DNA from 4 places in the Pseudomonas sp. SG20056 genome. Region 3 is predicted to be linked to each of the others. Evidence: riboswitches for the same ligand, from Rfam matches in the RefSeq annotation. Region 3 holds a riboswitch; each other region holds the start of a gene.
The links. A riboswitch is a leader RNA that binds a small molecule or an ion and turns the genes downstream of it on or off. The one in region 3 is predicted to bind cobalamin.
Positions count from the first base shown of each region.

Region 1: linked by a shared signal. The riboswitch ahead of cobW (cobalamin biosynthesis protein CobW) and the one ahead of RHP75_RS03450 (TonB-dependent receptor domain-containing protein) in region 3 are both predicted to bind cobalamin.
Region 2: linked by a shared signal. The riboswitch ahead of RHP75_RS20935 (TonB-dependent receptor) and the one ahead of RHP75_RS03450 (TonB-dependent receptor domain-containing protein) in region 3 are both predicted to bind cobalamin.
Region 4: linked by a shared signal. The riboswitch ahead of cobG (precorrin-3B synthase) and the one ahead of RHP75_RS03450 (TonB-dependent receptor domain-containing protein) in region 3 are both predicted to bind cobalamin.

Region 1 is NZ_CP134499.1:4,456,730-4,462,457, reverse strand. It holds gene glmS (glutamine--fructose-6-phosphate transaminase (isomerizing)) at 1-530, shown strand, start outside; gene RHP75_RS21020 (hypothetical protein) at 545-775, shown strand; gene cobM (precorrin-4 C(11)-methyltransferase) at 782-1,537, opposite strand; gene RHP75_RS21010 (cobalamin biosynthesis protein) at 1,534-2,097, opposite strand; cobalamin riboswitch at 2,064-2,259, shown strand; gene cobW (cobalamin biosynthesis protein CobW) at 2,359-3,411, shown strand; gene cobN (cobaltochelatase subunit CobN) at 3,491-5,728, shown strand, end outside.
Region 2 is NZ_CP134499.1:4,438,683-4,444,410, reverse strand. It holds gene RHP75_RS20945 (cobalt-precorrin-6A reductase) at 1-56, shown strand, start outside; gene RHP75_RS20940 ((2Fe-2S) ferredoxin domain-containing protein) at 135-851, shown strand; cobalamin riboswitch at 997-1,202, shown strand; gene RHP75_RS20935 (TonB-dependent receptor) at 1,499-3,610, shown strand; gene RHP75_RS20930 (ABC transporter ATP-binding protein) at 3,610-4,380, shown strand; gene RHP75_RS20925 (ABC transporter substrate-binding protein) at 4,377-5,330, shown strand; gene RHP75_RS20920 (iron ABC transporter permease) at 5,327-5,728, shown strand, end outside.
Region 3 is NZ_CP134499.1:702,290-708,017, reverse strand. It holds gene dxs (1-deoxy-D-xylulose-5-phosphate synthase) at 1-1,476, shown strand, start outside; cobalamin riboswitch at 1,543-1,756, shown strand; gene RHP75_RS03450 (TonB-dependent receptor domain-containing protein) at 1,856-3,727, shown strand; gene RHP75_RS03445 (cobalamin-binding protein) at 3,789-4,586, opposite strand; gene RHP75_RS03440 (MFS transporter) at 4,586-5,002, opposite strand; gene ribA (GTP cyclohydrolase II) at 4,999-5,619, opposite strand.
Region 4 is NZ_CP134499.1:4,444,645-4,450,372, forward strand. It holds gene RHP75_RS20945 (cobalt-precorrin-6A reductase) at 1-430, opposite strand, end outside; gene cbiE (precorrin-6y C5,15-methyltransferase (decarboxylating) subunit CbiE) at 427-1,629, opposite strand; cobalamin riboswitch at 1,688-1,889, shown strand; gene cobG (precorrin-3B synthase) at 1,985-3,328, shown strand; gene RHP75_RS20960 (precorrin-8X methylmutase) at 3,321-3,947, shown strand; gene RHP75_RS20965 (precorrin-2 C(20)-methyltransferase) at 3,944-4,696, shown strand; gene cobJ (precorrin-3B C(17)-methyltransferase) at 4,807-5,728, shown strand, end outside.

The DNA.
Region 1 (5,728 bases), 730 kb from region 3:
TGGTGGAAGAGCTGCGCCGCCTGCCGACCCGCCTGGGCGAAGCCCTGGCCATGGACAGCGTGGTGGAGAAAGTCTCCGAGCTGTTCGCCGAGAAGCACCACAGCCTGTTCCTCGGCCGCGGCGCGCAGTACCCGGTGGCGATGGAAGGCGCGCTCAAGCTCAAGGAAATCTCCTATATCCACGCCGAAGCCTACCCGGCTGGCGAGCTCAAGCACGGCCCATTGGCGCTGGTGGACAGCGATATGCCGGTGGTCACCGTGGCGCCGAACAACGAGCTGCTGGAAAAGCTCAAATCCAACCTGCAGGAAGTGCGCGCCCGTGGCGGCGAGCTGGTGGTGTTTGCCGATCAGCAGGCCGGCATGAGCAATGGCGAGGGCACCCATGTGGTGAACATGCCGCACATCCACGACGCCCTCGCGCCGATCCTCTACACCATTCCGCTGCAGCTGCTGTCCTACTACGTCGCCGTGCTCAAGGGCACCGACGTCGACCAGCCGCGCAATCTGGCCAAGAGCGTAACGGTTGAGTAAGCAGGGGCTGGCCGATGCGGCGTGAAGATATAAAGAGCAAGCAGGCTCAGGGCGTGCTCTTTGATACCCATATCATCGCCAACCCGGCCAATACGCGGGAGTGGATCGTGCTGTTGAAGAAAGGTGCAGGCACCAGCTTCTTTCTGGTCGATGACCAGGAGCAGGTGGAGTCCTTCGCCGATCTCAATGGCCTGATCGAAGAGCTGCGCTTACTGGGGATCAAGGCTGCGGAGATTCATCTCTAGCCGGCTTTAATCGTCCGCTGATCTGAACAGGTGTCGATGCTCGGCGTTGTACAACGCCGAGTCGGCGAACTGTTCGGCGTGCAGCACGCGGCCGACGAGGATCAGCGCGGTGCGGCGAAAGCCCTTGGCGCGCACCTGTTCCTCGATGGTGGCGAGGGTGCCGCTGACCCAATCCTGATCCGGCCAGCTGGCGCGATGGACCACGGCAATCGGGCAATCCGCGCCGTAATGCGGCAGCAACTCAGTAACGATCTTGCTCAGGTGCACCACGCCCAGGTGGATGGCCATGGTCGCACCGTGGCGCGCCAAGTCGCCCAGTGCCTCGCCCTCGGGCATGTTCGACTTGCTCGCATAGCGCGTGAGAATCAGCGTCTGCGACACCTCAGGCAGGGTCAGTTCGCTTTCCAGCAAGGCAGCGCAGGCCGCAGTGGCCGTGACTCCAGGGATGATCTCGAAGGCGATGCCCAGCCGACGCAGGTGGCGGATCTGCTCGCCAATCGCGCCATACAGCGACGGGTCGCCAGAGTGTACGCGGGCCACATCCTGGCCTTTGTCATCGGCCTGGCGGATCAGCTCGATGATTTCATCCAGATGCAGCTCGGCGGTGTTGATCACCAGTTCGGCGCTATGTCCTTCGAGCACTGCTGCCGGCACCAGCGAACCGGCATAGAGAATCACCGGGCAGCTGCGCAGCAGGCGCTGGCCTTTGACGGTGATCAGCTCGGGGTCGCCGGGGCCGGCGCCGATAAAGTAGACGGTCATGACAGATCCTTGGGTGCAATCGACGCCAGCGCGCAGGTGGCGCTGGCGTTGCGGTTTTTTTCGCCGAGCAGGCGGGCAGCATTGCCGCTCATAAGCGTGGCCAGGGCCATGGCGCAGGGTTCGGCGACAGCCGGGCTGCCGGTTGCGGCCAGGGTGAGCGGCGAGCTTTGCACGAGGTGCTGATAGGGCTGCAATTCTTCCGCACTAAAGCAGTTCAGCTGCAGACCAAGGCGTTCGGCCAATACCAGCAGGCCCGGCTCGTCGCGTTTATGCGCGATGCTGGCCAGCCCCGCCAAGTTATCCACAGTCAGGCCATGCGTCTGCAAGCTATGCAGCAGCAGGCTGAGTAAGTCCTCCACATTGCAGCCACTACGGCAGCCCAACCCGGCGACCACCTGAACGGCGGCAGCGGGGCGGCGAGGGGTGTGGCTGGGGATCATCTGTGGCGCTCGGTGTGTGCGGCGGCGTAGCTCAACATGGTGGCCGGCAGTGGTCAACCGCGATTGACCGGCCGCCATGGCCTGCGTAGCCTTGTCGCGTTCGAGGTTCTTCGTGGGCATGTCCACGAAGCTAAGAGGGAACAAGGTTGATGCCTTGGCTGCCCCCGCAACTGTGAACGGTCCAAAGCCCTTCGATACACCACTGCCAGCGGCGGGAAGGTGAAGGGTCGCGCAAGGCGCAGACCGTGAGCCAGGAGACCTGCCTCGTCACGTTTTCGACAACCGGGCGGGGTGATCCGGTGGTGTTGGCTGACGCCCCGTGGCTGTCATGTCTGTGCCGCCTCCTGCTCGTCTTTCTTTCGACGTCACGCAGGACTCGCCATGCAAACCCTCGCCAAACTTCCCGTCACCATCGTTACCGGCTTTCTCGGCGCCGGCAAAACCACCCTGCTGCGGCACATGCTCGGCCATGCCGACGGGCGGCGCATCGCGGTGATCGTCAACGAGTTCGGCGAGCTGGGCATCGACGGCGAAATCCTCAAGCAGTGCTCCATCGGTTGCAGCGAAGAAGAAGCCAGCGGCCGCATCTTCGAGCTGGCCAACGGCTGTCTGTGCTGCACCGTGCAGGAAGAGTTCTTCCCGGTGATGCGCGAGCTGGTGGCACGGCGCGGCGAGCTCGACCATATCCTGATTGAAACCTCCGGCCTGGCGTTACCCAAGCCGCTGGTACAGGCCTTTAACTGGCCGGAAATTCGTAACGCCTGCACCGTGGATGCAGTGATCACCGTGGTCGACAGCCCGGCTGTGGCGGCCGGCACTTTTGCCGCCTTCCCTGATCAGGTCGATGCGCAGCGCAAGCTTGACCCGAATCTGGACCATGAATCGCCGCTGCACGAGCTGTTTGCCGATCAGCTGGCCAGCGCCGACCTGGTGATCCTCAACAAGGCCGACCTGCTCGACGCCGCCGCTTTGGCTGCCGTGCGTGCAGAAGTAGCCGAGGAGCTGCCGCCCGCAGTGAAAATCATCGAAGCCCACGGCGGCGAGTTGCCGCTGGACGTGCTGCTGGGCCTGAACTGCGAGACCGAACTGCATATCGAGGGCCGTAAGACCCACCATGACCTGGAAGGCCATGAAGACCACGATCACGACGAGTTCGCCTCGTTCCACGTGGAACTGCCTGAAGCCGAGGAAGCGTGTCTGCTGCAAGCGCTGAAGGAGGCGGTCAGCAAACACGGCATTCTGCGCATCAAGGGTTTCGCCGCGATTCCCGGCAAGCCGATGCGCCTGCTGCTGCAAGGCGTTGGCCAACGTTTCGATAAACACTTCGACCGCGCCTGGCAGGCCGATGAGCCGCGCATCACCCGCCTGGTGGTGATTGGCCAGACGCTGGATCAAGCCGCTATCGAAGCCGAGCTGCAGACGGCATTGGCCTGATGGAAATGTGGGAGGGGCTTTAGCCGCGAGCCTTATAGGGCCTGTCGCGGCTAAAGCCCCTCCCACAGGTGAATTCCCCATGCATCTATTGCGCACCCAGCCCGGCAGCCAGCTGCCGGTCGACAGCATTGCCGACCTCGGCCAGACCCCGGCCGAGCTGGTGATTCTGTGCACCGGCGATTCGCACCTGTCGTTGCTGGCCGAAGTGGCGCGGCAGCTGCCGGCGGATTACCCCAGTTTGCGTCTGGCCAGCCCGGCGCAGCTGAGCAATCACGCCTCGGTGGATCTCTACGTTGAGCAGGTGCTGCAGCACGCCAAGGTCATCCTGATTTCCGTGCACGGCGGCGTCAGCTATTGGCGCTACGGCATCGAGCGCCTGGTCGAACTGGCCGAGCGCGGCGCGCGGGTGATTATGGTGCCGGGGTGCGACAACCCCGATCCGGAGCTGATGGCCCTGAGCAACGTGCCAGTGGCCGAGGCCGAACGGCTTTGGCAGTTTCTCCGCCAGGGCGGTGCAGGCAATGCGCTGCAGCTGTTTAACTGCATCGCCAGCCAGTGGCTACAGCGCGATTATTCCTGGGTAGAACCCCAGGCCTTGCCGCGCGTGGGCCTCTATCACCCGCATTTGGCCAATCCGAGCCTGGCCGATTGGCAAGCCAACTGGCAGGTTGATGCGCCGGTGGCGGCGCTGCTGTTCTACCGCACCCAGGTGCAGGCGGCGAATACCGGGTTTATCGATGTGTTCTGCCAGCGCTTGCAGGCCCAAGGCCTTAATCCGCTGCCGATTGCCGTGGCCAGCCTTAAGGAGGCCGCCTGCCTGGCCCAGGTCGAGGGCTGGCTGGACGAAGCCGATGCCCGCCTGATTATCAACACCACGGCATTCGCCCTGTCTAACCCGGAAGCGCCGAGCGCACGGCCTTTCCGCCGCGATATTCCGGTGCTGCAAGCCATTTGTTCGTTGGATAACCATGCACAGTGGCAGGCCAATGCCCAGGGCCTGGGTTCGCGTGACCTGGCCATGCATATCGTGCTGCCCGAGCTGGACGGCCGCCTGATCACCCAGCCGATCAGCTTCAAGGGCCTGGCCTGGCGCAGCGAGCGCAGCCAGAGCGATGTGGTTTGTTACCAGCCGCATCTGCCGGGGATGGATTTCGTCGCCGAGCTGGCGCGCAACTGGATGGCGCTGGCGCACAAAGGCAACGCCGACAAGCGCATCGCCCTGATCCTCGCCAACTACCCGACCCGCGACGGCCGTATCGGCAATGGCGTCGGCCTGGACACCCCGGCGGCGGCGCTAAATATCCTCAAGGCGCTGCAACAGCAGGGTTATCCGGTGGAAGGCTTGCCCGACAGCGGCACCGCGCTGATTCATCAGCTGCTTGGCGGCGTGACCAATGATCTGGACATGCTCGACGCGCGGCCTTGCGCCCAGAGCCTGGCATTGGATGACTATCTGGCGTTTTTCCACAGCTTGCCCGCAGCCAACCAGCAGGCGGTGCGCGAACGTTGGGGCGAGCCGCAGCAGGACCCGATGTTCCGCAGCGGTCGGCTGATGATCGCCGGCCTGCGCTTCGGCCTGACCTTTGTCGGCATCCAGCCGGCGCGCGGTTATCAGCTGGACGCGGCAGCGGTGTATCACGACCCCGATCTGGTTCCGCCGCACGGCTACCTGGCGTTTTATTGCTGGATTCGTACGGCATTTGCGGCGAACGCCGTCATACACGTAGGCAAACACGGCAATCTGGAATGGCTGCCGGGCAAGAGCGTCGGCCTGTCCGAACAATGCTGGCCGAGCGCGATTCTCGGCCCTTTGCCGAATATCTACCCGTTTATCGTCAACGATCCGGGCGAGGGCGCCCAGGCCAAACGCCGTACCCAGGCGGTAATTATCGACCACCTGATGCCGCCGCTGACCCGCGCCGAAAGCTACGGCCCGCTGCGCGATCTGGAGCGCCTGGCCGACGAGTATTACGAAGCCAGCCAGCTCGACCTGCGTCGCGCCGCCGAATTGCGTGGCGAGATTCTGCTCAAGGTGCGTGAGGCCAGCCTCGACCGCGAGCTGGGCCTGCAACTTAACGAAGACCCCAATAGCTGGCTGCCGCAGCTGGATGCCTACCTGTGCGACCTCAAGGAATCGCAGATCCGCGATGGCCTGCACGTATTCGGCGAATCGCCGGCCGGTACCCTACGCCGCGACACCTTGCTGGCACTGCTGCGTATTCCCCGTGGCGACGGCCAGGGCGGCAACGCCAGCCTGCTGCGCGCCCTGGCCCACGATCTGGAACTGGACTTCGATCCGCTCGACTGCGAGATGGCC
Region 2 (5,728 bases), 750 kb from region 3:
GTGTGGACCGCGAGTTTGTTAGCCTCGAAGCGCTGACCGAGGCGCTGCAGTTATAGGGCAAGTTGGCCGCCGAGCGGTTGCCCCCCAAGGCAAAAAATCCCCTGTTAGACTGCCGCCCCGCTTTGGAGGCCGCCATGACCACGTCCGTTTCCCCTTACGCCCGCATTCTGTTTGTCGGCCCTGACCTGGCCGAGGGCGCGTTTGCTGAGCTGTTCCGCCGGCGCTTGGCTGAGCTGCGCGGGGAAGCGGCGTTGGCCGATATCGTCGATACCAGCGCAGGCTATGCGCCGCTCTGGCAGCGGGTTACCGAGGGCGAGCGGCCGTTGCTGGTGATTGATCTGGAGCCGCAGAGCAGCAGCCCGCACCTCGATTGGCTGCGCAGCGAGCTAGGCCAGCAGGCCAATCCCGATCAGCTGTTTGTCGCCAGTGCGATTGGCCAGGCCGAGGGCTTGCCGGTGGAGGCCGCCTGCGCGCTGATCGAGCGCCCCGAGCTGCACCTGCCTTGTGTCGGTGTGGCCGCGGTGCCGGGGCATCACGCCTGGTCGCAGATTCCGCCGCATGCGCAGCGCCTGCTGTTGTGCAACGGCCCGCGCTGCACCCGGCGCGGTGCGCTGGACCTGTGGAAAACCCTGCGTCAGCGCCTCAAGGCCGCCGGCAAACTGGAGTGCGAAGGCGGCGTGCATATCACCCGTACGCAGTGCCAGTTCCCCTGTGATCTGGGCCCGACGGCCAGCCTTTATCCGGCCGGTGAGTGGTTCCGCGTGCGCGATGAAGCCGAGCTGATCCGCCTGGTCGATGAGCGCCTGGTGGCCGGCCGCGCCGTGCCCGAGCTGCGCATTGATCAGAGCTGAGTGTGGGAGGGGCTTTAGCCGCGACTACAGCCGCTCTATCACTTATCAGAAGTCGCCGCTAAAGCGCCTCCCACAGATGTAACCCTCGTCCTTGAGCGGGCGGCCTTGTCGAGTTCACGTCTTGACTTGTGCTGGCGCGGATGGTCATATCCGCGCCGTTTCAGGTGTCTCACGCCGCCGTGCGTGAGGTTAAACGGGAAGTCGGTGCGCCCTTTGGGCTAGTCCGACGCTGCCCCCGCAACGGTAAGCGAGCGACGTCATCACGATGCCACTGTGCAGTTTCTGCATGGGAAGGCGATGGCTTCATGACCCTCGTAAGCCCGGAGACCGGCCTGATTCTTAGAACCTGTCTACCATCTGCTGCGCGTCGGCACTGCTGCGTTAAAAACAGGCTCGGAATGCTCATGTACAAAAGTACACTCCGCTTCCTTGCCTCTTTTTGCCTTGCATTGCTCTAGCTCGCGGAATCGTAAACAGGTTCTTAGGGATGTTGTGCGCTGCCAGTGATGCAGCGGCAACTCCCAACTGTTTGGCAACCCGCGGTGGGCGGGCGTTGACGCCGATCGTGGGTGCCTGTGCGCCCGTGTTTTGCTGTTGCGCGTTTCCATCGGGATTGCCGTGCCTATCCCTTTTGCGATGGAAGCATCATGGCGCGCTATCCCCTGTCTCAACTCTCTGTTTCCCTTGCCCTGTGCCTGGCCGGTACGGCTGTGGCGGGCGAGTCCCCGGTCAATTTGCCGGCCACGACCATTCAGGCCAAGGCTGCTGCGGAGGGCGAAAGCGATCTGCATACGCCCAGCAGCAGTGGTTCGCGCTTGGGCCTGACGGCCCTGCAAACCCCTGCCAGCACCAGCAGCCTGAGCGGCGCGCAGGTGCGCGGGCGCAACAACCTCAGCGTGCAGGACGCGGTCACCCGCACCCCTGGCATCAGCAGCATTGGCAGCCCCGGCAATGGCGGCACCGCACTGTCGGCGCGCGGCTTTACCGGGCACAGCGCGACCATGCAGCTGTACGACGGCACCCGTCAGTATGTCGGGGCCGGCACCGTGACCTTCCCGGTCGACACCTGGTCGGTGGAGCGCGTCGACGTGCTGCGCGGCCCGGCCTCGGTGCTGTACGGCGAAGGCGCGACCGGCGCGGTGATCAACGTGGTGCCGAAAAAGCCCTTTACCGGCGCCATCAGCAACCAGCTGCGCTTCGGTTACGGCAGCGACGATCGCCGCCAGGCCGCGCTGGACAGCGGTGGTTCGCTCAGCGATGCGTTGAGCTACCGGCTCAACCTCAATCAGCAGGCCAGCAATGGCTGGGTCGATGACGGCGAGTCGCAGAGCCAGGCGTTGAGCGCGGCCCTGCGCTGGGATGCCAGCGATGCGCTGAGTTTCACCCTGTCCCATGATCAGGGCGATCAGGACCCGCAGCGCTACCTGGGCACGCCGCTGGTCGCCGGCCAGTACCGCGAGAGCCTGCGCGAGAGCAATTACAACGTCGATAACGCCGAGATTCGCTACAACGACCAGATCACCCGACTGGTCAGCGACTGGCGGATCAACGATGCCCTGAGCGCCAGCAACCAGCTCTACTACATCAAAACCCAGCGCTACTGGCGCAATGCTGAGTCCTACCGCTGGCAGCCGGGTGATCAGGTCAAGCGCAGCGATTTCTACGAGATCAAGCACACCCAGGAGCAGGTCGGCGACCGTCAGACCTTCACCCTGGAGCACGCCCTTTTCGGTCTGGATAGCCGCAGCGTGGTGGGCGTGGACTACAACCGTATTCACTTCGCCCGTCAGCACGACTTTGCCAGCAGCTTTACTGACAGCGTGCCGCTCGCCGGCAGCGGTGGTGGCCAGTACCAGAGCACCGATCCACTGGGGTACGGCCCGCGCGAACGCAATCTGGCGCGGCAATTCTCGCTGTTCGCCGAGAACCGCACCCAGCTGACTGAGCGCCTGTCGCTGGTCAGCGGTGTGCGCCGCGATCAGGTACATATCGACCGCAGTAACCTGGTTGATGACTCGCGTAAGGACCGCAGCCTCAGCGGCGATAACTGGCGCGCCGGCTTGGTCTTCGAGGTCACGCCCGAGCTGTCGCTGTATGGTCAGTATGCCACTAGCACCGAGGGCGTGAGCAACCTGCTGACACTCAACCCGACCCAGCAGCAGTTCGACCTGAGCGAGGCCAAGCAAACCGAAATCGGCCTCAAGCAGGCGTTCTGGAATGGCCAGGGCGAATGGACGCTGGCTGCTTACCATATCGTCAAGGAGAAGCTGCTCAGCCGCGCCACCCCGACCGCGTCGACCGAGCAGATCGGCCAGCAGTCGTCCGACGGCCTGGAAGCCACCCTGGAGCTGGCGCTGGGGCAGGGCTGGCAGGTGTCGGCCAACGCCGCGTGGGTGCGCGCCGAGTACGACGACTTCACGGAAGCCGGTGGTGACCGCAGCGGCAATCGGCCGACCAACGTGCCACGGCGCACCGCCAACCTGTGGCTGAGCAAGGCGCTGAGCGAGCAGGTGCAGGCCGGTGTCGGCGCGCGTTATGTCGATGCGCGCTACGCCGACACGGCGAACAACGTGACGCTGCCGAGCTACACCGTGGTCGATGCCAACATCGGCTGGCAAGTGCTGGCGGACGTGCGTCTGGGGCTGGAGCTGAACAACCTGTTCGACCGCCAGTACGCCACCACCGGCAGCAGCGATGGCCAGCAGTGGTACCTAGGCGCGCCGCGTTCGTTGTTCGTCACTGCCGATTACCGTTTCTGATGCCGCACTTGCAGATCAGCGACCTGGCCTGGTCGCCCAACGGCGAGCAGGCCTTGCTCGACGGCATCGACCTGGCGGTGGGCGACGGCCAGCTGGTCGGTCTGCTCGGCCCCAACGGCAGCGGCAAGACCAGCCTGCTGCGCTGCGCCTACCGTTTTCAGCGGCCTGATCAGGGCTGTGTCGAGCTGGACGGCGAAGCGCTGTGGAGCCGTTCGCCGCGCTGGTGCGCGCAGCGGGTGGCGGTGGTGTTGCAGGAGTTTCCCCAGGACTTCGGCCTCACCGTGGCCGAAGTCGCCGCCATGGGCCGCACGCCGCACAAGGGCCTGTTCGATGGCGATGATCAGGCCGATCTCGCCCTGGTCGAGCAGGCATTGGCGCGGGTGGGTTTGACCGAGCACAAGCGCCAGGCTTTCGCCCACCTTTCCGGCGGCGAGAAGCAACGTGTGCTGCTGGCCCGCGCGTTGGTGCAGCAACCGACGCTGCTGATCCTCGACGAGCCGACCAATCACCTCGACCCGCGCTACCAGCTGGAGCTGTTGCGGCTGATCAAAAACCTTGGCCTGGCAACCCTGGCCAGCTTCCATGATCTCAACCTGGCAGCGGCCTTTTGCGACCGCCTGTATGTGCTCGACCATGGCCGCGTGGTGGCCAGCGGCACCCCCGCCGAAGTGCTGACGGAAGCGCTGCTGGCCGAGGTGTATGGCGTGCAGGCGCTGGTCGACCGTCATCCCCTCGCGGGGCACCCGCGTATTACCTGGATCAATCCATGAAGCGTTTTCTGCATTACGCCCTCTGCCTGCCGCTGCTGGGCGCGGCCCTGTCTGCCCAGGCGGTTACCGTCACCAGCTGCGACCGTCAGCTGACCATCGAACAACCGCCGCAGCGCGCAGTCAGTCAGGACATCAACCTGACCGGCATGCTGCTGGCCCTCGGGCTGAAATCGCGGATGGTCGGTTACAGCGGCATCAGCGCCTGGAAAACTCCCAACCCCGAGCTGATGGCGCAGCTGGCCGACTTGCCCGAGTTGGCCGCGCGGCATCCGTCGCTGGAAAACTTGCTCAACGCCGAGGCGGATTTCTTCTTCGCCGGCTGGAACTACGGCATGCGCGTCGGTGGTGAAGTCACCCCGGCCAGCCTGGCGCGGTTCGGCATTCCGGTGTATGAGCTGAGCGAGTCCTGCGCCCATGTCATGCCACGCCGGGTGGCCAGCCTGGAGGATGTCTACAACGATCTGCACAACCTTGGCCGCATCTTCGCCGTGCAGCCTCGCGCTGAGGCGCTGGTGCAGGGCATGCAGCAACGGGTGGCGGCGGTGCGTGCACGCCTGGCCGATAGCGGCCCGGCGCCACGGGTGTTTCTCTACGACAGCGGCGAGGAAAGCCCGTTTACCGCCGGCCGCCTGGCCATGCCACAGGCGCTGATCGAAGCCGCTGGCGGGCGCAATGTGATGGATGAGCTGGCCGCGAGCTGGGTGCGCGTTGGTTGGGAAGCGGTGATCAGCAGCGACCCCGAGGTGATTCTGATCGTCGATTACGGCGAGCGCAGCGCGGCGCAGAAGCGTGACTTTCTGCTGCAGCACCCGGCCTTGCAGGGGCTGACGGCGATCCGTGAACAGCGCTTTGTGGTGCTGCCGTACCTGGCCGTCACTCCGAGCCTGGACAACGCCGCCGCCATCGAAACCCTGGCCGCCGCACTGCACCCGCAGGCGTTCGGTCAATGATTCGCAGCCCGCGCGCCTACCGCCTGTTGTTGCTGGTGCTGGCCTTGGCGCTGGCGCTGTCCTGCGCCGCGTCATTGGGCTTTGGCGCCGCGCCGGTGCCCTTGCCGAGTGTGCTGGAGATCCTCGGCCAGCGCCTGTTTGACTTGCAGCCGGCGCAGGCGGTGAGCAGCGCCCAGGACAGCATCGTCTGGCTGATCCGTGCGCCACGGGTGGTGCTCGGTGCACTGGTGGGGGCCGGGCTGGCGCTGGTCGGCACGGCGTTGCAGGCGGTGACGCGCAATCCGCTGGCTGATCCACATCTGCTTGGGGTCAGCTCCGGTGCGGCGCTCGGCGCGGTGATTGTGGTGCTCTATCTGGGTGAGTTTATCGGCCTGCTCAGCCTGCCGTTGGCGGCCTTT
Region 3 (5,728 bases):
ATCGCCGCACGCATCCAAGGCAGCAAACGCAAGAGCGTAGCGGTGATCGGCGATGGCGCCCTGACCGCAGGCATGGCTTTCGAGGCGCTGAACCACGCCAGCGACGTCAACGCCAATATGCTGGTGATCCTCAACGACAACGATATGTCGATCTCCAAGAACGTCGGCGGCCTGTCCAACTACCTGGCCAAGATCCTCTCCAGCCGCACCTACGCCAGCATGCGCGAGGGCAGCAAGAAGATCCTCTCGCGCCTGCCGGGCGCCTGGGAAATCGCGCGCAAGACCGAAGAACACGCCAAGGGCATGCTGGTACCCGGCACCCTGTTCGAGGAGCTGGGCTGGAACTATATCGGCCCGATCGACGGCCACGACCTGCCGACCCTGCTGGCCACCCTGCGCAATATGCGCGACCTCGACGGCCCGCAGTTTCTCCATGTAGTGACCAAGAAGGGCAAGGGCTTCGCCCCGGCCGAAGCCGACCCGATTGGCTACCACGCGATCACCAAGCTGGAGCCTATCAACGCACCAGCAGCACAACCCAAGCAGGCCGCCGGCCCGAAATACTCCAGCGTATTTGGCCAATGGCTGTGCGATATGGCCGCGGCAGACCCGCGCCTGGTCGGCATTACTCCAGCAATGAAGGAAGGCTCGGATCTGGTGGCCTTTAGCGAGCGCTATCCCGAGCGCTATTTCGACGTAGCCATCGCCGAACAGCATGCGGTGACCCTGGCGGCCGGCATGGCCTGCGATGGCGCCAAGCCGGTGGTGGCGATCTATTCGACCTTCCTGCAGCGCGCCTACGACCAACTGATTCACGACGTGGCTGTGCAGCACCTCGACGTACTGTTCGCCATCGACCGCGCCGGCCTGGTCGGCGAAGACGGCCCGACCCACGCTGGCAGCTTCGACATTTCCTACCTGCGCTGCATCCCCGGCATGCTGGTGATGACGCCGAGCGATGAAAACGAGCTGCGCCGCATGCTCACCACCGGCCATCTGTTCGATGGCCCGGCAGCGGTACGCTACCCACGCGGCAGCGGCCCGAATGCGGCCATCGAGCCTGGCCTGGAGCCACTGGAAATCGGCAAGGGCATCGTTCGGCGCCAAGGCAGCCAAGCGGCCCTGCTGGTATTCGGCGTACAGCTGAGTGAGGCGCTCAAGGTGGGCGAGGCACTCGACGCCACCGTGGTCGATATGCGCTTCGTCAAACCGCTGGATGAGGCATTGGTACGCCAGCTGGCGGCCAGTCACGAACTGCTGGTGACCATCGAAGAGAACAGCGTGATGGGCGGTGCCGGCAGTGCGGTCAGCGAGTTCCTCGCCCACGCTGGCATCCTCAAACCCGTGCTGCATCTGGGCCTGCCGGACTATTACGTCGAGCACGCCAAACCGGCGCAAATGCTCGCTGAGTGCGGGCTGGATGCCGCCGGTATCGAAGCTTCCGTCCGTGCGCGCCTCGACAGCGTTTCTGCATGAATACCGCTCATCCAGAGCTAAATCAGGCTTGCTTGTAATTCATCCAACCGCGCATTAAGGTGCGCGGCGTTTTACTTCCGCCAAGGTGCGCCCTTCCACAATGAAGCGGCGTTAAACGGGAAGCCGGTGCGTTCTGAGGAACCATCCCGGCGCTGCCCCCGCAACGGTAATCGACCGCAGAACCGTTCTGCACGTCACCTCAACGCCACTGGGTTATCCCGGGAAGGCGAGGCGGCGCACGTCGAGAGCCCGGAGACCGGCCTTGCTGGATGTGACTGGTGTTGCGGAGGGCATCACCGTCAAGCTCAGGCTGCGTTCGCGCGCCCGTTCTTGCCCCTGCCCTCCTCAAAAGTCGTTCGACCTTTTGAGGATTCTCTACGTGAAATTGTCCCGTCTTGCCCTGGCTGTGGCGCTGATGCCGCTGGCTACTCATGCAGATCCACTTGAGTTGCAGCCATTGGTTGTGACCTCCGGGCGTCATGCCGAACCGGTCCAGCAGACTACAGCTGCAACCACAGTATTCACCCGCAAGGACATAGAACGCCTGCAAGTGCGTAGCGTGGCTGAGTTACTTGAGCGCGTACCCGGCGTCAGTGTCAGCCGTACCGGCGGCGCAGGCAGCCAGACCGGCCTGTTTGTGCGCGGCACCTCAACCGCGCAAACCCTGGTTCTGGTAGACGGCCAACGTATTTCTGCCGCGTCCAGCGGCACCAGCAGCCTGGAGTTTCTCAGCCCGGAGCAGATCGAACGCATTGAAGTCGTGCGCGGCGCGCGTTCGGCGCTGTATGGCTCCGATGCCATCGGTGGCGTCGTACAGATTTTCACTCGCCAAGGCAGTGGCGACGGCCTCAAGCCTTATGTGCGCCTTGGCGTCGGTAGCAACCAGACCTTCGAGCGCAGCCTTGGCGTGTCCGGCGGCGACGCGCGGACTCACTTCAACCTGGGGGCTGCACTCGATGAAACCCAGGGGATCGACGCCACGCGCGATAACTTCGGTGCCAATGGCGATGACGATGCCTACCGCAATAAATCGCTGAGCCTGAATCTCTCGCATCGCTTCAATGACGATCTGAAGATCGGCTTCAGCGCCCTCGACCAGCGCGGCCAGAGCGAGTTTGAGGACATCTTCAGCACGTCACTGCCCACTACGGACTTCCAGCTCAGCAGCCTGTCCAGCTACATCGATGCCAATCTCAGCGAAGCCTGGAATAGCCGCCTGGAAATCGGCCACAGCGAGGACAAGCGCGACACTGGCAACGACCAGCCACAGGCTGGTGCGGACTCGCTCTACAGCTTCAACACCTATCGTGACTCGGCTAACTGGGTGAACACTCTGACCCTCAGCGAGCGCCACCAGGTGCTGTTTGGCGCCGACTGGTACGAAGACCGTCTGCGTAGCGACACGGACTTTGTCGAGGACTCGCGCTGGAATCAGGCGGCATTTATTCAGCACAGCTACAACGCCGAATACTTCTTAACCGAGCTAGGTCTGCGTCATGACAAGAACCAGCAGTTCGGCAGTAAAAACACCTGGAACGCCGCACTGACCGTGCCATTCAATGACGACAACGACCTAATCCTGTCCTACAGCGAAGGCTTTCGCGCGCCGACCTTCAACGACCTGTACTACCCCGACTTTTGTTTCGGCGGCTTTTGCTCCGCGAGCGCCAACCCGGACCTGGAGCCAGAAACATCCAAAAGTTATGAGGCACAGTGGCGCAGCCGCTACAGCGAAACCGGCACCCTGGAACTATCGCTGTACCGTATCGACCTGCAGGACGCGATTGTTCTCGACCAGAACTTCATTCCGCAAAACGTGCAGACCGCTCGCATAAACGGGTTCGAAGCGGCGCTCCAGCAGGAACTGTACGGCTGGCAGGGCAACCTGACACTCGCGCTGATCGACCCACGGGATCGCGACACTGGCCACACTCTCGCACGCCGCGCCAAACGTACGCTGAGCCTGGATTTAGACCGTCCGTTCGGTGACTTTTCAGTAGGCGCCAGTTGGCGCGCAGTCAGCGGCCGCTATGACGACGCCGCCAATACCCGTGAGCTGGGGGGTTACGGCCTGCTTAGCCTGCGCGGCAAATGGCAAGCGACCAAGGAAGTGGCATTCGACCTGAAACTGAACAACCTCTTCGACAAGGACTATGCCGAAGCGACCTACAGCACCACCAACGGACGCTTCGGCTACAACAGCGAAGGCCGCACCGCGCTGTTTGCCGTGACCTGGACACCTCAACCTTGAGCCGTCAGCTAGGCGCTCAATAGCCCCCAAGAGAAAGCCCCGCCAAACGCGGGGCTTTCTCTTAGTGCGCCTTGCTCAATACCTCACACAGACGGTCGATGGCAGCCAGCATCTGAAAGCTCGGCCGCTCCAGACCTGCATCCGGCACCAACCACAGCTGCTTGCGCTCAACTGCCGTCACGCCCGGCCAGATGCGCCAGGCGTCCAGCTGCCCTTGCACGCCAGCCAAAATCACTTCTGGGTTCGCTTGCAGCACGGCCTCCACGCTGACCTGCGGCGCAGGCAAGGTGAGCTCGGCAAAGATATTCTCGGCTCCACAGATACGCAGGGCGTCGCTGATAATCTGCTGGCCGCCAATGGTATACAGCGGCGTATCCCAGACCTGATAGAACAGCCGCAAAGGCTGCTCACGCTGATAGCGCTGACGCAACGCGGCCAAGCCGCTATTGAATTGCTGACGCAGTTGCCGGCCCTGCTCGGCACGGCCGATACGCGTGCCGATTTCGACGAAGTTCTCCGCCAGATCAGCCAGCTTGCGCGGTTCGACGATCAGCAGGGGAATCCCCATACGTTGCAGCTGTTGGCGTTGCGCACTGCTGATGCTGTCGGGCCAGAGCAGCACCAGATCGGGTTGCAATTCGAGCAGACTTTCCAATTCAAGCTGGCCATACCGGCCAACCGAAGGTAGCTGCGCGACCACTGCCGGGCGCTCGCCGCCATCGAGCAGGCCAACCAGCAGCTCGCCCGCGTCCAGCTCCAGCATGATTTCCGTCAGCGATGGCGCCAGAGTCACTACCCTCTCGACCGCTGCGGCGGGCAACGCCAGCAACAGCAGCAAACAGAGAATGGCGGCGCGCATCAGCCGAGTTGGCGAGGAATGCGGTAGAGATACAGCAGAACGATGCTGGAAATCGCCAGAAGGATCAGCGCAATCGCTTCCAGGCCAGCGAATACCGCAATGGCGGCAATCCAGGCCGGCAGCGCCGCACCGAGAAAGGCCAGGCGACGGACACGTGCCAGTTCAAGCCAGGCATCGTGTTCGTCTACTGTATCGAGGGCTTTTTCCGTGGCCACCAGCGCGCGTTTGTAGGCACTGAACAGCGGCAGGCTGACAAACATCGAGGCTAGACCTGCGATAAACAGCGGCATGGTCAGCAGGCCAGTTTTCTGCTCGGCACCAAACAGCAGGTTGAGTACGAACAACGGCACCAAGGTCACGGCCAGCTGCCGCCACCACTCCAGCGCCAGTCGCCGGCGCACTTCGCCGCGCGTCACAGGCTTTCCTCGACCTCGCCCTGGTGCAGGCTGCCGAGCATATGCCCGAGTTTTCCGGCCTTGGTGGCGAGGTATTTTTTGTTGTGCGGGTTGTGATCGATCTGCAACGGCACACGGGTGGCTACATTGATGCCCATGTCGCCCAGCGCCTTGACCTTGCGCGGGTTGTTGGTCATCAGTTTGAGCTGGGTGATGCCCAGGTGATCGAGCATCGGCAGGCAGATCGCGTAGTCACGCTGATCTGCGCCGAAACCCAGACGCTCATTGGCCTCAACGGTATCGGCGCCGCCGTCCTGTAGCTCATAGGCGCGGATTTTGTTCAGCAAACCAATGCCACGGCCTTCCTGACGCAGATAGAGCAGAACGCCGCGGCCTTCATTGGCAATCGCACGCAGCGCCGCTTCGAGCTGAAAACCGCAGTCACAACGCAAGCTGAACAGTGCATCACCGGTCAGGCATTCGGAATGCAAACGGCCCAGTACGGGCGCACCATCGGCCACATCACCAAAAGTCAGGGCTACATGCTCCTTGCCAGTGGCCTCTTCGAGGAAGCCATGCATGGTGAATACGCCAAAGGGCGTAGGCAGCTGGGAGGCGGCGACAAACACGACGGACACCGGATGCTCCTAAAGAAAATGGGCAGGAATAATCAGGCCGGCATTGTAACAGCAGGCCTTGGCAGCCGCTTAGCCTGAATTACTGATGATAAGCATCGAGCCAACGCGA
Region 4 (5,728 bases), 740 kb from region 3:
GGGGTATCTCGTGCAGGTGTTCCAGCGGCTCGCGGCCCAGGGTAAACAGCGGACGGCGGAAATCCTTCAGGGCTTCGACCAAACCGGCCCAGTTATCCACTTCACGCCAGTCATCACCCTCGCCGGCTTGCCAGCCGGGACGACGCAGCGCCCAGCAGGCGATTCCGCTCAACTCGGCGGCGCGGACGGCATTGGCGCTGATCTGTGCGGCATAGGGGTGGGTCAGATCCAACAGCAGTTCGATGCACTGCTCGCGGATAAACTCCGCCAATCCTTCGGCCCCGCCAAAGCCACCAACGCGCACCTGGCAGGGCAAGTCATCCGGCACCCGACCCAGCCCGGCCAGGCTGTAGATGGCTTCGGGGTTTAAACGGCGCGCCAGACGCAAGGCCTCGGTAGTGCCGCCAAGCAGCAGGATGCGCGGGCTCACGGCTTGCGCACCTCCAGCAGAGTGATCGGCAAGGCGCTGCGCCAGGTGTCGAAACCGCCCAACGGCTGCGCCTGGGCCACGCTGATACGGGTCAACTCACCGCCCACCTGCTCGCGCCAGGCCACCAGTGCCGCTTCGCTTTGCAGGGTCACGGCATTGGCCACTAGGCGCCCGCCCGGTTTCAGGCTGGCCCAGCACTGCTCCAGCACGCCGGGGATGGTCACGCCGCCACCGATAAAGATCGCATCCGGCGCAGCCAATCCGGCCAAAGCTTCGGGCGCGCGGCCGGCGACCAGTTGCAGACCCGGCACGCCGAGAGCATCGCGGTTGTGCTGGATATGCGCCTGACGGCCGGCATCAGCCTCAATGGCCAGCGCCCGGCAGCTGGGGTGCGCGCGCATCCACTCGATGCCGATGGAACCGCAGCCGGCACCGACATCCCAGAGCAGCTCACCGGGTTGCGGCGCCAGGCGCGCCAGGGTGATAGCGCGCACGTCGCGCTTGGTCAGCTGGCCATCGTGCTGATAGGCATCATCCGGCAAACCCGGCGTCAGCGGCAGCAGGCGCGCCTCAGCGCCCGCCACACAGTCGATTGCCAACAAATTAAGGTCGGCCGCGCGCGGCAATGCCCAATCGCTGGCCAGACCATCGATGCGCCGTTCCTGATCGCCGCCCAGGTGCTCCAGAACGGTCAAACGGCTGGGACCAAAACCGCGTTCACGCAGCAGCTCGGCCACCGCCGCCGGGCTGTCGCCGTCATTGCTCAACAGCAGCAGCCGCGCGCCGGGGAAAATCTGCGCCTGCAGCGCCGCCAACGGCCGCGCCACCAGCGACAGCACCGTCACGTCCTGCAGTGGCCAACCCAGGCGAGCAGCAGCCAGTGAGACGGATGAGGGCGCAGAGAACACCTGCAATTCCTCAGCCGGCAGCTGCCGCGCCAGGCTCGCACCCACGCCATAGAACAGCGGATCACCGCTGGCCAGCACGCACACCGGCGTACCGTGCCGCGCCAGTACCGGCTCCAGGCTAAAGGGGCTCGGCCAGCGTTCGTGCTGCCCTGGCAGATTGCTGGGCAACAGCGCCAGCTGCCGTGGGCTGCCAACAATCCACTGCGCCTCGCCCAGCGCCCGACGCGCCGCCTCACCCAGGCCGGCATAACCGTCTTCACCAATGCCCACCAGGGTTAACCAGGCTGTCATACCCACTCCTCTGCCCCCGCCCGACAAGCTAGGGTGTCAGCGCATCAAACAAAGCGGGCATAATACAGCCTTCGTCGGTGCCCACCGCCATGGTGCGAGGGGCCTAAGAGGGAATCCGGAGCGATCCGCTGATCGTGACCGAGCTGCCCCCGCAACTGTAAACAGCGAGTCTGCCGCAACTGCGCCACTGGGAAACTGGGAAGGCCGCGCCAGATGATGACCTGTCAGCCAGGAGACCTGCCGACGACGCTAGTCGCGAGTGCCAACATCGGGCGGGGTGTACCGATGCCATGAAATCCCCTGTGGGCGGATTTCGCTGGTTCGGTCGCCGCGTCTTTGTTGTTGGTGACCCTTTTTGCACGACTGTCCAACCTCCGCCGACCTGCCCGACCCACGCCCTAGCGCGTGCCCCGGCCTGCTGCGCATCGTACAGGCGCTGGATGGCGGCATCTGCCGGGTCAAGCTGGCCGGCGGCGTACTCAGCAGTCAGCAGGCTCGCGCCATCGCCGAGGCGGCCGAGCGCTGCGCCAGCGGTGTGCTGGAGCTGACCAACCGCAGCAATCTGCAAATTCGCGGCGTACTGCCAGGCCAACAGACCGAACTGATCGAACGCCTGCTCGCCGCCGGCCTTGGCCCGAGCAACCCAGCCTCCGACGATGTACGCAACCTACTGCTCAGCCCCGCCGCCGGCCTCGACCCGCAGGCCCTGCTCGATACCCGCCCGCTGGCCGCCGCGCTGCTCGACCTGCTGCAAAACACCCCGGCGCTGCATGGGCTGTCGGCCAAGTTCGCCCTGCAGCTGGACGGCGGCGAAGCCCTGGCCATGCTCGAACACCGCCACGATATCTGGCTAAGCGCCCTGCCTGGCACGCCAACCCGACTGGCCTTTGGCCTGGCCGGCTGCCCGACTGACCGGCCGCTGGGCGTGGTCGAGGCTGAGCAAGTCATGCCGCTGGTGGAACAATTGCTAAGGCTGTTTATCGAACTGGCTGGCAGCGAACACAGCCGGATGCGCCAGCTGCTGAGCGTGATTCCCGCCCACCAACTGCTGCAACAGCTGCAAACGCGCCTGCCCTTTACCGTTCAGGCGCCACCGACCGATTGGCAACACAAACCAGTCAGCCCACGCGCGCCGATGGGCATTTATCCACAGCAGCAAAACGCCCTTTGCATGGTTGCCGCCGCTTCACGTCTGGGTCGAATCGACGCCGCACAACTCAACGCCCTGGCCGATCTGGCCGAGCAGCACGGCGATGCCAGCCTGCGCCTGACGCCCTGGCAGGGCCTGCTGCTGCCAAATATCCCCGAGCGCTCGGCAGACAACCTGCTGCACAAACTGGCCGAACTGGGCCTGCTGATCGATGCACAGGAACCGCTTAGCCAGCTGATCGCCTGCACCGGCTCCAGCGCCTGCGGCAAAGGCCTGGCCGACAGCAAGGCCGATGCCCTGCATCTCGCCGAGCGCCTAGGCGCCAGCAGCGCACGGCCGCACGTGCATCTCAGCGCCTGCCCGCGCTCCTGCGCCGCCGCGCATACCGCGCCCTTTACCCTGCTGGCCAGCAGCGCCGGGCATTACCAGCTCTATCAACGCACGCCCGAGGCGGCCGGTTTCGGCCAACTGCTGGCCAGCGCCATGACTATCGACGAGGCCGGCGACTGGTTCGCCGCCCACTGCGCAACAGGAAACAGCGATGCTTGAGTACATCCGCGACGGCCAGGAAATCTACCGCCAGTCCTTCGCCACCATCCGCGCCGAGGCCGACCTGTCGGCGATCCCGGCAGACCTGGAAAAACTCGCAGTGCGCGTGATCCACGCCTGCGGCATGGTCGATGTGGTGCAGGATCTGCGCTTCTCCGCCGGGGCCGGTGCTGCCGGCCGCGCCGCCCTGGCCAAGGGCGCGGCAATTCTCTGCGATGCGCGGATGGTCGCCGAGGGCATCACCCGTCCGCGCCTGGCCGCCAACAACCCGGTGATCTGCACCCTGCATAACGACGGCGTGATCGAGCAGGCCCGCGCGCTGGGCAATACCCGTTCGGCAGTTGCATTGGAACACTGGCGCGAGCACCTGGAAGGCAGCGTGGTGGTGATCGGCAACGCCCCCACCGCGCTGTTCTATCTGCTGGAAATGCTCGACGCCGGCGCGCCGAAACCGGCGCTGATTATCGGCATGCCAGTGGGCTTTATCGGCGCGGCGGAGTCCAAGGACGCTCTCGCTGCCGACAGCCGTGGCGTGCCCTATGTAATTGTGCGTGGCCGTCGCGGCGGCAGTGCCATGGCGGTGGCGGCGGTCAACGCCCTGGCCACGGAGGTGGAGTGATGACTGTGCAAAAAGGCCGCCTGCTCGGCATAGGCGTCGGCCCCGGCGACCCGGAGCTGATCACCCTCAAGGCCCTGCGCCTGCTGCAATCGGCCGCCGTGGTTGGCTACTTTGTGGCCAAGGCCAAAGCCAACAAGGGCCAGGGCGGCAACGCCTTCGGCATCATCGAACAGCACCTGACGGACACGCAGCAGCGCCTGCCGCTGGTCTATCCGGTGACCACGGAAAAACTCGCCACGCCGCTGAGCTATGAAGATGTGATCAGCGACTTCTACGACACCTGCGCGGTGCAGATCGCCGCCCGGCTCGACGCCGGCCAGGACGTGGCGGTGATCTGCGAAGGCGACCCGTTCTTCTACGGCTCCTATATGTACCTGCACGACCGCCTGGCCGACCGTTACGACGTGGAAGTGGTGCCCGGCGTGTGCTCCATGCTCGGCTGCGCCTCGGTGCTCGGCACCCCGTTGGTGTACCGCAACCAATCCTTGAGCGTGCTCTCCGGCGTGCTGCCCGAAGCCGAGCTTAAGCAGCGCTTGAAAGATGCAGAGGCCGCCGTGGTGATGAAGCTGGGGCGCAACTTCGAGAAAGTCCGCCGTGTGCTGCAGGAGCTGGGCATCGACCAGCGCGCCCATTACGTCGAACGCGCCACCATGGGCAACCAGCGCATCGTGCCGCTGGATGAAGTGGAGCCAATGTCTTCACCGTACTTCTCGATGATCGTGATTCCCGGCGAGAAATGGCGCGGTTAACCGCCTGCAAATAACCCGTGGGAGGGGCCGGACGGCGATCCGCTTTAGCAGCGACATGCCTTATGTAGCTCGCGGCTAAAGCCCCTCCCACAGAACAGATGGAACACCTTATGACCAGCGTCCCCGCCATCATTATCCTCGGCCCCTCCGCCCTGCCCTGCGCACGGCGCATCCAGGCGTTGTATCCACAGGCTGAGATCCACGGCCTGCACAGCCGAGTGACGGACGCTGAGCGCACCTATGAAGACTTTGGCGACACCCTGCGCACGCTCTACCGCGCCGGTACGCCGCTGATCGTGCTGTGTGCCGCCGGTATCGTGATTCGCAGCCTGGCCGCCGTGCTCGGCGAGAAAGACAGCGAACCGCCGGTGCTGGCCGTGGCCGAAGATGGCAGCGCCGTGGTGCCGCTGCTTGGCGGCTTGGGCGGGGTCAACCGCATGGCGCGGGAGCTTGCCGCGCACCTGCAGGTCAGCGCGGCGATCACCACCAGCGGCGAACTGCGTTTTGGCACCTGCCTGCTGGAGCCGCCGGCCGGCTATGTGCTGGCCGATCTTGAGCAAGGCAAGGGTTTTGTCAGCGACCTACTCGGCGGCCAGGCCGTGCGTATCGAAGGCGACGCGCCCTGGCTGGCTCAGGCCAAACTGCCGGTGGATAACCACGCCAACCGGGTTATCCATATCAGCCCGCACAGCCGCGCGGCCAATGCCGATGAACTGCTGATCCATCCGCAGCAAGTCGCTGTATGGGTCGAGCATGCCGGCGCCGATTTACTTAGCGAACTGCAGCAGGCGCTGCAAACCAGCAACCTGGCACCGCAAAGCCTGGCCTGCCTGCTGGCCGAACCAGAACTGATGGCCAAAGCCGAGCTGCACCACGCCGCCGCACAACTCAAATTACCGCTGCGCTTTATCGACGACGCGCAGCAACTGCCGCCGCTGCACAGCCAGCACGCCAACCTGCGCCTGCTGCTGGCCGCTGCACCCATCGACGCCAATCAGCTCGGTCGGCCCCGTGGCCGCCTGACGGTGATTG